2 regions of the Paenibacillus sp. EKM10P genome follow, and region 2 is predicted to be linked to the other one. Evidence: riboswitches for the same ligand, from Rfam matches in the RefSeq annotation. Region 2 holds a riboswitch; the other holds the start of a gene.
What was found. A riboswitch is a leader RNA that binds a small molecule or an ion and turns the genes downstream of it on or off. The one in region 2 is predicted to bind cyclic di-AMP.

Region 1 (5,173 bases), on a different contig from region 2:
TGGGGTTTGATAAGGACATTCTAATATGTACAATTGAAAATTAATTAGAAAAAGCTACAGTGTCGGAGGGGAAACGTTGTGGGAGATCAAACTATTTATCAGCGGATTGAAGCTTTAATTAAGGATCGAGGAATGACCAAGAAGGCATTTTGTGAAAAGCTTAAAATTAGCTCAGGGAATCTCGGTGATTGGAGAAGGGGAAAAACAACGCCGGGTACCGCCCATTTGATTCAGATTTCGGACTTTTTTAATGTATCGCTCGACTGGTTGATGAAAGGGATTAAGCCGGGGGAAGGCGTGCTTCAGGAGCAGAAGGCTGCTTATTTTTTTGGGGTGATGGGGCCACTGAATTGCCAGGCTGAAGATCTTGATACAGAAGAACAGAACTTTATTTTAGAATACGTTGAATTTGCGAAGTACCGTAAGCAAAAAAGAGAGAAGGACAAAACAAAACTTGAATAATCTATGGCTAAACGCCTGGGTGATAACCCGTAAAACGAACTGAGGGTTCGGTTTACGGGTTTATTTGGTTTCCTGATAATATGGCGACGCATTGGTTGCTAAAATGTTTGTTCGGTTTAGTGTGGTGTCGCCTCCTTATAATCGTTATCGTCGATATTCAGAATTGCAGCAACTTGTTTTCTGTACCTTTGTGCTTTGCGGGTGCCGTGAATCAGATTGGACAAGCGTGAAGGCGGAATGTTGTGTGTCTCGCAAAATGTTTTCTGATCCAGTCGAAGCTCGACAAGCCTTTGTTTGATGGCCCACCCGAAGGAGGTGACAGGCATTTTGTTGTTCAAGAGAAATCGCCCCTTACGGATTCTTGCGGAATAATTGGTGTGATATAATAATCATCAGTAAACATGTTAGAATTAACCATCTAAAACTATGATACACTTTTATACGTGTTTATACAATCTTAAATACGTTATTTTATTAAAATAATTACTTAATTAAGTGCAAAAAGTGAAAATAATCCGACTATGGTCTGTTATTGGTGTGAATTTGGGATACATGAATAAAAATACTCTGCCGCTTGAGAAAAGGGCAGAGTATTTTTATTGTGACTGCTAGATTGGTAAACGACGCATCAGAGGGATGCTGGAAGGTGTTTAAATAGGACGGAGGAGGAAAAGGGTCTGGATGCATTCAATTGGCTGCTATGGCTCATATAGGGTGGCTGAGTGATGTAGGAGCTGGTCCGATGGCTGTGGAAAAGATGGCGCTGATATGAGCTTGGCGTAGGTTTGTTAATCTTCTTCCAGGTGGTAAGCAACTCGCTGGTCATATGATCGATAAGAGGATTTTTTTCCTCATAAGGAGGATTGAGCAGTCTAAAGGCATCTTCGATACAGAAGGATACCGCTGTGGCAAAATAGCCGTGAATGGTCTGTTCTATATCGCTTCCGAGGAGGGAGTTAATCCAAGTGTGGACAGTAGCGAGTGTGCCAATTGCATTGTATTGAGTGAGTGTGTCTTCCAGTTGGTCAAATGCGAGCCAAGGATAGAGAGCCTTGGTGAGCTTGAGCAGTCGCTGGCCAGAAAGTCGCGACTCTTTTACATGCTGCGAGGAAGGATGTTGGGTGTGCAGTATTTTATCAATAAGGGCGATCCGCCAACCGTCATTCTGCTGGATGGCTGCATACAGACTTTTAATGGCCATGCCGTCAAGGGTTGTGATTTGAGGATACCAATCGTCTCGCATGTAATGTTTCAGATCCTGTAGACTGTTCAGGTGTCCAGCGCGGAAACGCTCCTCCAATCCGTAGAAACGGGTGAAACCACCAATAGGTAGGGAAGGGTCCAACAATAATGCGTAGTTTAGCAACCGGTTACCTTTATGCAGGACGGTTCGCCTCCTTGAAGTGAATATTTGTGTGATGTTATTTGACTCAAATCTTATTTTTATAATAATAATTCAAATATTTATGTAATATATATTTACACTTCGAACTCAGTTATGTCAAATTAAATAATTTTATTGCTTATATATGTTATATAAAGTTACATTGAAAATAATTATAATATTCTTGTTTACAAATTGTTGCTGAGAGAGTATAATAAATCTGTTGCCTCAATACATTATGACATGCGGTCGTGGTGGAATGGCAGACACGCTATCTTGAGGGGGTAGTGGGCGTACGCCCGTGGAGGTTCGAGTCCTCTCGACCGCATTATATGCAATACCCAGTTGAAAAAGCATCCTGACACGTTTTACGTGAAGGGATGCTTTTTTTGTTAAATACTTTTCGTCATATCCTCCCGTCACAGAAGCGGTCGTATGGACAACGGACCGCTCGTTAACTGTAATGCATAAAGATTGTCAGTTTTTCTGCAAAAGCTTCTTAATATCTCCTACAAGCTTGTCTGGAGTGGTTTGCGGCGCATAACGCTTAAATACGTTACCTTCTCGTGTAATTAAGAATTTAGTAAAATTCCATTTGATCGCTTTGGAGCCTAATACGCCTGGAGCAGTGTGGGTCAGGTAGCGAAATAGAGGATGTGCCTGATCACCGTTAACATCTGTCTTGGCGAACATGGGAAAAGTCACTCCGTAATTGAGTTGGCAAAACTCGGAGATCTCCTCGCTGGAACCCGGCTCTTGTTTGGCGAACTGGTTGCTGGGAAATCCCAAAATTTCGAGCCCCTGTTCATGATACTGGTCATATAGCTCTTGTAGCGCCTTGTACTGGGGGGTTAACCCACATTTGCTGGCAGTATTCACGATAAGAAGAACTTTCCCTTCGTATGTGGATAACGGAATTTGTGCCCCTTGTAGGGTCTGTGCATCATATTTATATACGCTCATGATATCCCTCCTAATTCAATATTCTACAATTAAATTGTGAACAATTCAACAAGGGGTTGCAAGTCCAGAAGAGTCTACAGACATTGTGCATTGTAAAATCGTCTTTTGTTCAAAACGGTAAATCGCACTTCAAATGGAGCAAATTGAGGTGTTTCTTCTCATAAAAAAGGCTTCATTCGATAATTATCTAGTACATATAGCGCATTTTCTTTCTTTTTTATAAATAAAGGGCAACCGTACCATACCCTACGCCAATATTGACATGCCTTTCATTTTCAAAAAGAGGCGAAATACAGAGTTTTAGAGAGATACGAGAAGCATAGGTTGGTTGTAAGCGTTATCCTTAATCTTCTATGCTCTAAAGGGTGATTTATAGCCTTGCCGTTGAGCTTTACAGTCTTCCTTGCACGGGTGTATGATTCAAGACGTAATTTCAAATTAACAACAATGAAGCAACAACGAATTGTCTAAAGCGCTGAATTTTGCAGTTGCAAAAGCGGGGGAACCAACGAGTATATACGGCTTTGCAAGCCGTGTGTCTCATGGGGTGAATTTTCCGGCCAAGTGCCGTAAATAGGGCGACTCTCACGTCCGAATCCGACAGCTAACCTCGTAAGCGTACAGGGAGAGGCAACAAACCGCCGTGTGCAGCCATGGTTTATTTTATCATGGAATGTATGAAGCCGGAGGAAGCCTTTTTCCTTCGGCTTCTTTTTGTTGTCTTTTTATACCGGGAGAGGAGCTACTGATGGAAGGTCGGTTAATTATTGTCACTGCACCGAATGAAGCGGGCAGAAGTTTTGTGAAATTGCTTATGTTCAAAAAATTGGCGTTTGCAGTTCTCACAAATAGCACCCAGGAGGAACGACAGCTCAAAAAAATGGGTGTGGAGCACATTGTGCGCATCAATACGATGCAAGCGGGAAAATGGAATTTTCCTAAAAAAGAAATTGGTAGTGTGTATTTGTTCGAAAACAGCTTGAATCTAACTTGCCGTTTCCTGCAAATATGTCGGCCACTAACATCAGAATTGATCTATGTTATTACGCACGGCTGTAATCCACAAGGAATTTATCGGGGATTGGGAGCGGACCATGTGATCTACACATTGAACGGAGAGGTGGGTTTCCTGCTGAACGGATAAGCACTTATAACATAGCTGGTTTATGATTTTATGATGGAATCAAAAGGGCAATCTGAAAAGCGATACGGAGGGTATGAACATGATGGATTTATACATGCTGCTCGTAATGGCTGTGAGTTATGGAGTGATACTGCTGTTTGTACGCTGGTGTGATGCGCAGACCTCAAAAGGAGGGCGAAGAGGATGATCGTTGTGCTAGGACTTACGGCTATTGTGTTCGTGTATTTAATCTACGCACTCCTGAATCCTGAAAAATTCTAGTCAACTATAGGATCGAGCAGGCGGGAACAGCAGATCAAGAATGCAGCATCAGAGATGCAGATTTTCGCAAACGTGTGCACTCAATGGATGGTCTGAATCAGGTCTGTTGTTCCAAATGCAGGAGCATTTTAAGGAGGAATAGAGGATGGAGCTACTGCAAATTGGGATTGTGATCATCATATTGTTGCTCTTGGTAAAGCCGATGGGCACCTATATGTATCACGTATTCTCGAATGAACCGAATCGGACGGATCGGATTTTTGGTGGAACGGAAAAGCTGATTTATAAGGCTGTAGGCTTGAAGAAACAGGACAGCATGCATTGGACGACGTACGCTATGAGTTTCATTGCAACCAATGTGGTGCTTGTGGGGATCAGCTACCTGCTATTGCGCTTGCAGGCTATACTCCCGGGCAATCCGGTTGGGAACAGTAATATGGAAGCATCATTGGCCTTTAATACGGTAATCAGCTTTATGACCAATACGAATCTCCAACATTATAGCGGAGAAAGCGGGCTTACGTATCTGACACAGATGGCGTTCGTCACGATGATGATGTTTACTTCGGCTGCTTCGGGGTTTTCGGTTGCTGCGGCTTTTATGAGGGGATTGACGCGGCGCGGTGAAGGGCTGGGTAATTTTTTTCAAGATTTTATTAAAGCCAACATACGGATTTTCCTGCCGCTTGCCTTTGTACTTACGCTGGTGCTGGTGGGATTAAAAGTACCACAGACGCTACAACCCACGGCGGATATTACGACTTTAAGTGGTACACAGCAGCAGATTGCTATGGGACCCATTGCCTCATTGGAATCCATCAAGCATTTGGGTACGAACGGGGGCGGTTTTGCGGGAGCTAATTCTGCGCATCCTTTTGAAAATCCAAATCCTTGGACGAACGTACTGGAAATTTTGGCAATGTGGGTAATGCCGGCTTCGCTGCCGTATACATTTGGAT
Region 2 (5,173 bases):
AAAGGGATCGTCGATCTCTTCGACCTTGGATTCCAGCGCGAGCAGACCTTCACGACGGGTAATGGATGCCCATTCAGTAAATGTACCGATAAGCTCCTTGCGATCCAGCAATTTCTGCTGGGTGAAAATAATTTTAAACAGCTTTGGCACCCGTTTCATGTCATCCATCGGAAACGCCATGAATATACTTGCTGCTGTTCCGACGAAAATAATCATGTAAGCAGCGGGATTATTGACCAGATTGACGACTGGCGCGCCCTTCAGGATCATCCCGACGACCAGTGACAAAAGCCCGAGCACAAGTCCAATAATGGTTGTAATTTGCATGATACACCTCATCCATGAGAATAGATTTTGAATCCTTTCATGCCGCATGGGTCGTCCTTGCCCCAAGCGCGTCATTATGAGACGGATTATAGTATTTATCGACAAAACTCTCTTTTTTGTTAAGGGCGAATTTCCGGTATAATAAAGTGATTATGTATTGAATCGCTGAACCACTGGAGGAAATAGCATGGGAGTAAAGCATGGGCGCGAGTATGAACAAATTTTGAACGATTTGACAGAGGCTGTGGGACGCATTCCAGATAGCTATGAATTTTTTGAAATGGAAGCAGAAGATTGGGACAGGCTGGACCCAGCGGGGCGCCAGGAAGTCAATGAGGCTTTGGCAGAAGACTTATTTTATGCACTGGGCACAGAACCTATAATCACTGTAGGCAGCGGTGTTGTGATTTATGAGCCGGAGCAGCACCGGATCTATGTACTCATCGGGGATGAGGAGCTGACGTCGGTCCCATTGATTTGATGGCCGTCTTATGGATTTATCAACGGGGCCGTGGTAATATGTACACCAATATATCGTAGTTTTGGCCGCATCTAAGCGGCTGAAAGGCTTCCGTATAAACGGGGAGGAGTTCGTAACATGCCTTTTACACAAGAAGAGATTGAAGCACATCTGGAGAAGCTGGAGGGCTGGGAACTGGAGGAAGGACGTTGGATCGTTCGGAAATATAATTTTTCCAGTTTTATGAAAGGAATTGCCTTCGTGGATGAAGTTGCCGCTATATCTGAGGCATTTAATCACCATCCATTTATTACGATTGATTACAAGACCGTGACTCTGCGTTTGACCTCCTGGGACGATGGCGGTATTATGGCCGTAGATATTAAGGAAGCCCAACAATATAATGAAGCTTTCGAAAAAATGCGCAGCAGTCATTGAGTTTGTAATGATCTGTCGTATATATGAAGAGCGCCTTCGCTATACAACATCGCGGTTGTATAGTGAAGGCGCTCTTATTTATAGAACCCGATTCTGTTGTTCAGGACGATATACCATACAATGGAACGGTTTTCTGCCATCTGGAGTCTGGCGTTCATAGGTATCCGTCAGCTCAAATCCAGCTGCCTTGTAGGCTCGGATAGCCCGCTGATTCCAAGTGAGAACCTCTAGGTCAATTTCATTCTGCGGATGCCGCCGTCTGGCTTCCTCGGCAATGGCCCGGACAAAATCGGAGCCTGTGCCATGTCCGCATCTTTCGGGATGCATTCCAAGACCCAGCCGGGTCACACCGACCATAGGGAAATATTGAGCAAATCCCGTCAGCTCATTCTCTTCGTCCAGGACCGCAACATATTGCTCTTGGCGAAGCGTGGGACTTCCAAATTCGACTTCAAGTGCCTTCATTTGTTCCCAGGGAAGCCAGCCGTATATGTTGTAGGGGGGATCATAGCGCCACTCACAGATTTCAGCCGCTTGATGCTCGTCCATCGGTACGATCCGGTAGTTGGATATTGAGGCCGGCACTTTTCCATTCCTCCTTATGCAGGTACTTCAATCATTAACCACAGATTGTAGACAAGTTGTAGGAGAATGGCAAGCGTGTTTATTTCGTACCTAAGTCGGGTATACATTCAATAAGAAGGATTTACTGCTCATATGCTCCCCCAGCGGTGACGGTAAAACCGACGATGTTCGCTAAAATTGAAACCTTTTGAGGTGTCAGTTCGTCAGTAATGATAATCATTGCGATGTAGTGGACATAAAAAACCGCAATTCGATTCCGGCCAGAATCAAATTGCGGCTAGGGTTAGCTTGCTGTGCGGTAGTTATTCTACGTTGTCGTCATCAGGAATATCTGAAGCTACAGAATGGTAAGCGTCTGTGCTCATAATTCTTTTTGCACCGACATAACGGTTAGCGTAATAATTTTCGTTCAGTGAGCTAACTACTACACCACGTGAAGTCGAGGAGTGGGCGAATTTCCCTTCACCTACGAAGATACCTACATGGGAAACGCCTCTTCCTGTGGTGTTGAAGAACACCAGGTCGCCTGGTCTCATTTCATCGCGGGATACAGAAGAACCCATTTTGAATTGTGATCCAGATTGATGCGGCAGTTTAATTCCCAGTTTGTTGAATACATACATTGTGAAGCCGGAGCAATCGAATCCCTCGAGTGTAGTGCCTCCGCTTCTGTAGTTCGTTCCTTTGGCATCTTGGATGACCTGGTCCATCTTAGAGTCTGCAAATGCACTGCTGCCACCGAATGTAAAAGATGTAAAGGCAATGGCGAGACCCATGGCTGCGATCGTTAGCTTCTTCTTCAAAAAAAATATACCCCTTCCAATGCCTGCGAGGTTAGCTTAAGGATTCGGTAGAAGGTTCCCCTATGACCACTCTGTTGCGAGATCAATTCACCCAAACTGGTTCCCCCGCTTCCTAGGTGCCAGGAATTAGGCTTAACTTAAGATGTGCACCTTGGAGAGCAGTATTCACGACAACGATGTTTTTAAGATAAAGGTTACAATAAAGATTACAAAGTTGTTACTATCAGTTCACTGCGATTATTGTAACAAAGACAGCAGGCTTTGGCAAATGTTTCATCGCAAAAAGTTACAAAAAAAATCTGTTCCTAACGCTCCAGGAACAGATTCTGTTAACAGTATTCAGTTATGTGCTGTTTGCACGGGAAAGAAAAAAGTTTTTTCGACAGCTGAAAATACAGGAGAGAGCATATTGTGAGAGGTTAGCCTCTGCTGGAGATATCGATGTGCCATAGCCGATACTGCGAACTGATATGCCACAGCCTGACCAGACTGGTAACAAAATGATACGATTGCTGGAGAATCAGTGCCAACATACCCGTCCAAATCATCGCCACGGTGCCAAATAGACCGAAAACTAGCAACACACAAGTACCGAGCAACAGGGATACACCAACAGCCGGAAGAAGCTGGCGAAAGAAGGCGAGCAGGGAGGATAGTATGGTGTGACCACTGACAGTGCCCAACTGCATATACAGGATGCACTGCCGAATGACCCAACCGTAAGCTATCCACCCCATGGCATAGGGCAACAAATGTAGCAGGTAAGAGGAAGATTGCAACGTTCCTACTACAATAGGATAGAGTCTCGGTACCACCCAAAAGGCGGGAAGCAGCAGCAAACCCAACTCGATGATGTAATACAATAGCGATGACATACCGTGGCGTTTCATCCCCTTGAAGAAGGACAGGCTTTGCGGTTCAGACGCATCGGTATGCAGGCTTTGATATATGCCAGCTCTAATGAAGGGAGTGATTAGTATGCGCAGTACGGTCGCCCCTAGTAATATCCACAAGTACACATGTACTTCCCGGCTGTCCATCAAGGCGATCTGGCCCTCCATCCAAAACAAGGTCTTTCCCAGTTCGTTTTGGCTCTGATCAGGATAACGTAGCAGCAGCGGGATAACGGCAGACTGTACCAGCCTATAGAGAAATACTCCCCACAGCAGACGATACAGAAATAAAATGATAACGATATAAAAGCGTATGCGTACCAGCGCCCAGCCTTCTTTTATAACAGTCCGCATCTATAGACACCTCACCATGACAGACTTCCAAGCAGTGTCTCCAACAGCTTGGTTACACTTACACTCCAACGGGTTTGTTGTTTTTCATCCAATTCAGCCTTCAGGCTATTATTAATATGCTTGTTCTCCAGTGCAATAGTGTATAGAGGATCTACAGTCACATAGGACACGGGGGAAGCGCTTTTGAGTCGGAAAGTTGTACTTTTGCCCGCACCATCCCATGCCTTGAATATCGTTGAGCCATCCTTGAAGGTAAATTGAACAGGTATTTTGGGATAATCTGCTCCTTTTTTGCTGAGCGTCACGACTGCTTCGTATCCATTCTCCAGCTTGTGGTTCATGATGCGATCGACTGAAAAGTCCGCCATCTGGCCGTCATATACATATTGTTCAAAATAGTGGCTCCATGATCGTCCGGTCACTCTCTCCACGACATGTTGAAAATCCTGTGAGGTCGGATGCTTGAATCGATAAGTCTGGACGTAGGTCCGCATAATCCGGTCCATTTTTTTCATACCCACCTGACGCTCAATACCTCGTAGTACTAATTTACCTCGTGAATAGGCATTTTGCGCATACTCAGCTGCCGATCCATACTTCCAGGACTCACGGTTTAGCGGCTGTGGGGAAGCTACCTGTCCCGATTGTAATGGCAAGTTGGGGGTAAGCCCATACTCTTGTTCCATGAGCCGTTCCTCTGCATAGGAGGTGAAGCCTTCATCCAGCCAAGGCTCCTCAAATTCATTGTTGGCTACCATTCCGTAGAAATATTGATGCCCAATTTCATGAACCAGCGTCCGTTCCAGATTATAGCCAGGATTCAGTTGGTCCGCAGCTGCGGCCGTGATGAGTGTCGGATATTCCATGCCGCCGGCTCCACTGCCTGTTTTGGGTGGAACGACGATGGATAGAGTGGAATATGGATAAGGCCCGTACCATTTGCTGTAGTACGAAAGGGCAGCCTTGGCTGCGCTCATGTAACGTCCTTTGAGTTCCTTATGGGACGGGTCCAGATAGAGCTTGATTTTGACACCAGGAACCTCAGTAGAAGAGAAGGGTTCTTCTACGGCTACAAAGTTGGGTGAAGCAGACCAGGCAAAATCGTGTACATCATCGGCATAAAATTGATATATTTTCTGGCCGTTCTGTCGTACTGCACCACGGGTGGGAAAACCGGTCGCTGCTACGATGTGTGTTTCAGGCACCCGAATCCGTATACTGTAAATTCCAAAGTCGGCATAGAACTCGGAGTTGCCATGGTACTGATGGAGGTTCCAGCCCTCTTCGGCGCGTCCACGTTGTCCTGCAGTCTC

Region 1: it holds a riboswitch for cyclic di-AMP, as region 2 does, so the genes downstream of both, HFE01_RS02050 (hypothetical protein) here and HFE01_RS25520 (C40 family peptidase) in region 2, are expected to answer to the same signal.

Annotation. Positions count from the first base shown of each region.
Region 1 covers NZ_JAALET010000001.1:458,329-463,501, forward strand. Annotated here, with positions in the region: gene HFE01_RS02025 (helix-turn-helix domain-containing protein) at 79-462, shown strand; gene HFE01_RS02030 (Rha family transcriptional regulator) at 579-800, opposite strand; gene HFE01_RS02035 (urease accessory protein UreF) at 1,091-1,828, opposite strand; tRNA gene HFE01_RS02040 (tRNA-Leu) at 2,092-2,174, shown strand; gene HFE01_RS02045 (glutathione peroxidase) at 2,324-2,809, opposite strand; cyclic di-AMP (ydaO/yuaA leader) riboswitch at 3,273-3,444, shown strand; gene HFE01_RS02050 (hypothetical protein) at 3,558-3,953, shown strand; gene kdpF (K(+)-transporting ATPase subunit F) at 4,137-4,214, shown strand; gene kdpA (potassium-transporting ATPase subunit KdpA) at 4,360-5,173, shown strand, end outside.
Region 2 covers NZ_JAALET010000022.1:14,859-20,031, forward strand. Annotated here, with positions in the region: gene motA (flagellar motor stator protein MotA) at 1-327, opposite strand, end outside; gene HFE01_RS25505 (hypothetical protein) at 515-808, shown strand; gene HFE01_RS25510 (4a-hydroxytetrahydrobiopterin dehydratase) at 926-1,225, shown strand; gene HFE01_RS25515 (GNAT family N-acetyltransferase) at 1,304-1,810, opposite strand; gene HFE01_RS25520 (C40 family peptidase) at 2,113-2,613, opposite strand; cyclic di-AMP (ydaO/yuaA leader) riboswitch at 2,619-2,756, opposite strand; gene HFE01_RS25525 (hypothetical protein) at 3,033-3,860, opposite strand; gene HFE01_RS25530 (M1 family metallopeptidase) at 3,872-5,173, opposite strand, start outside.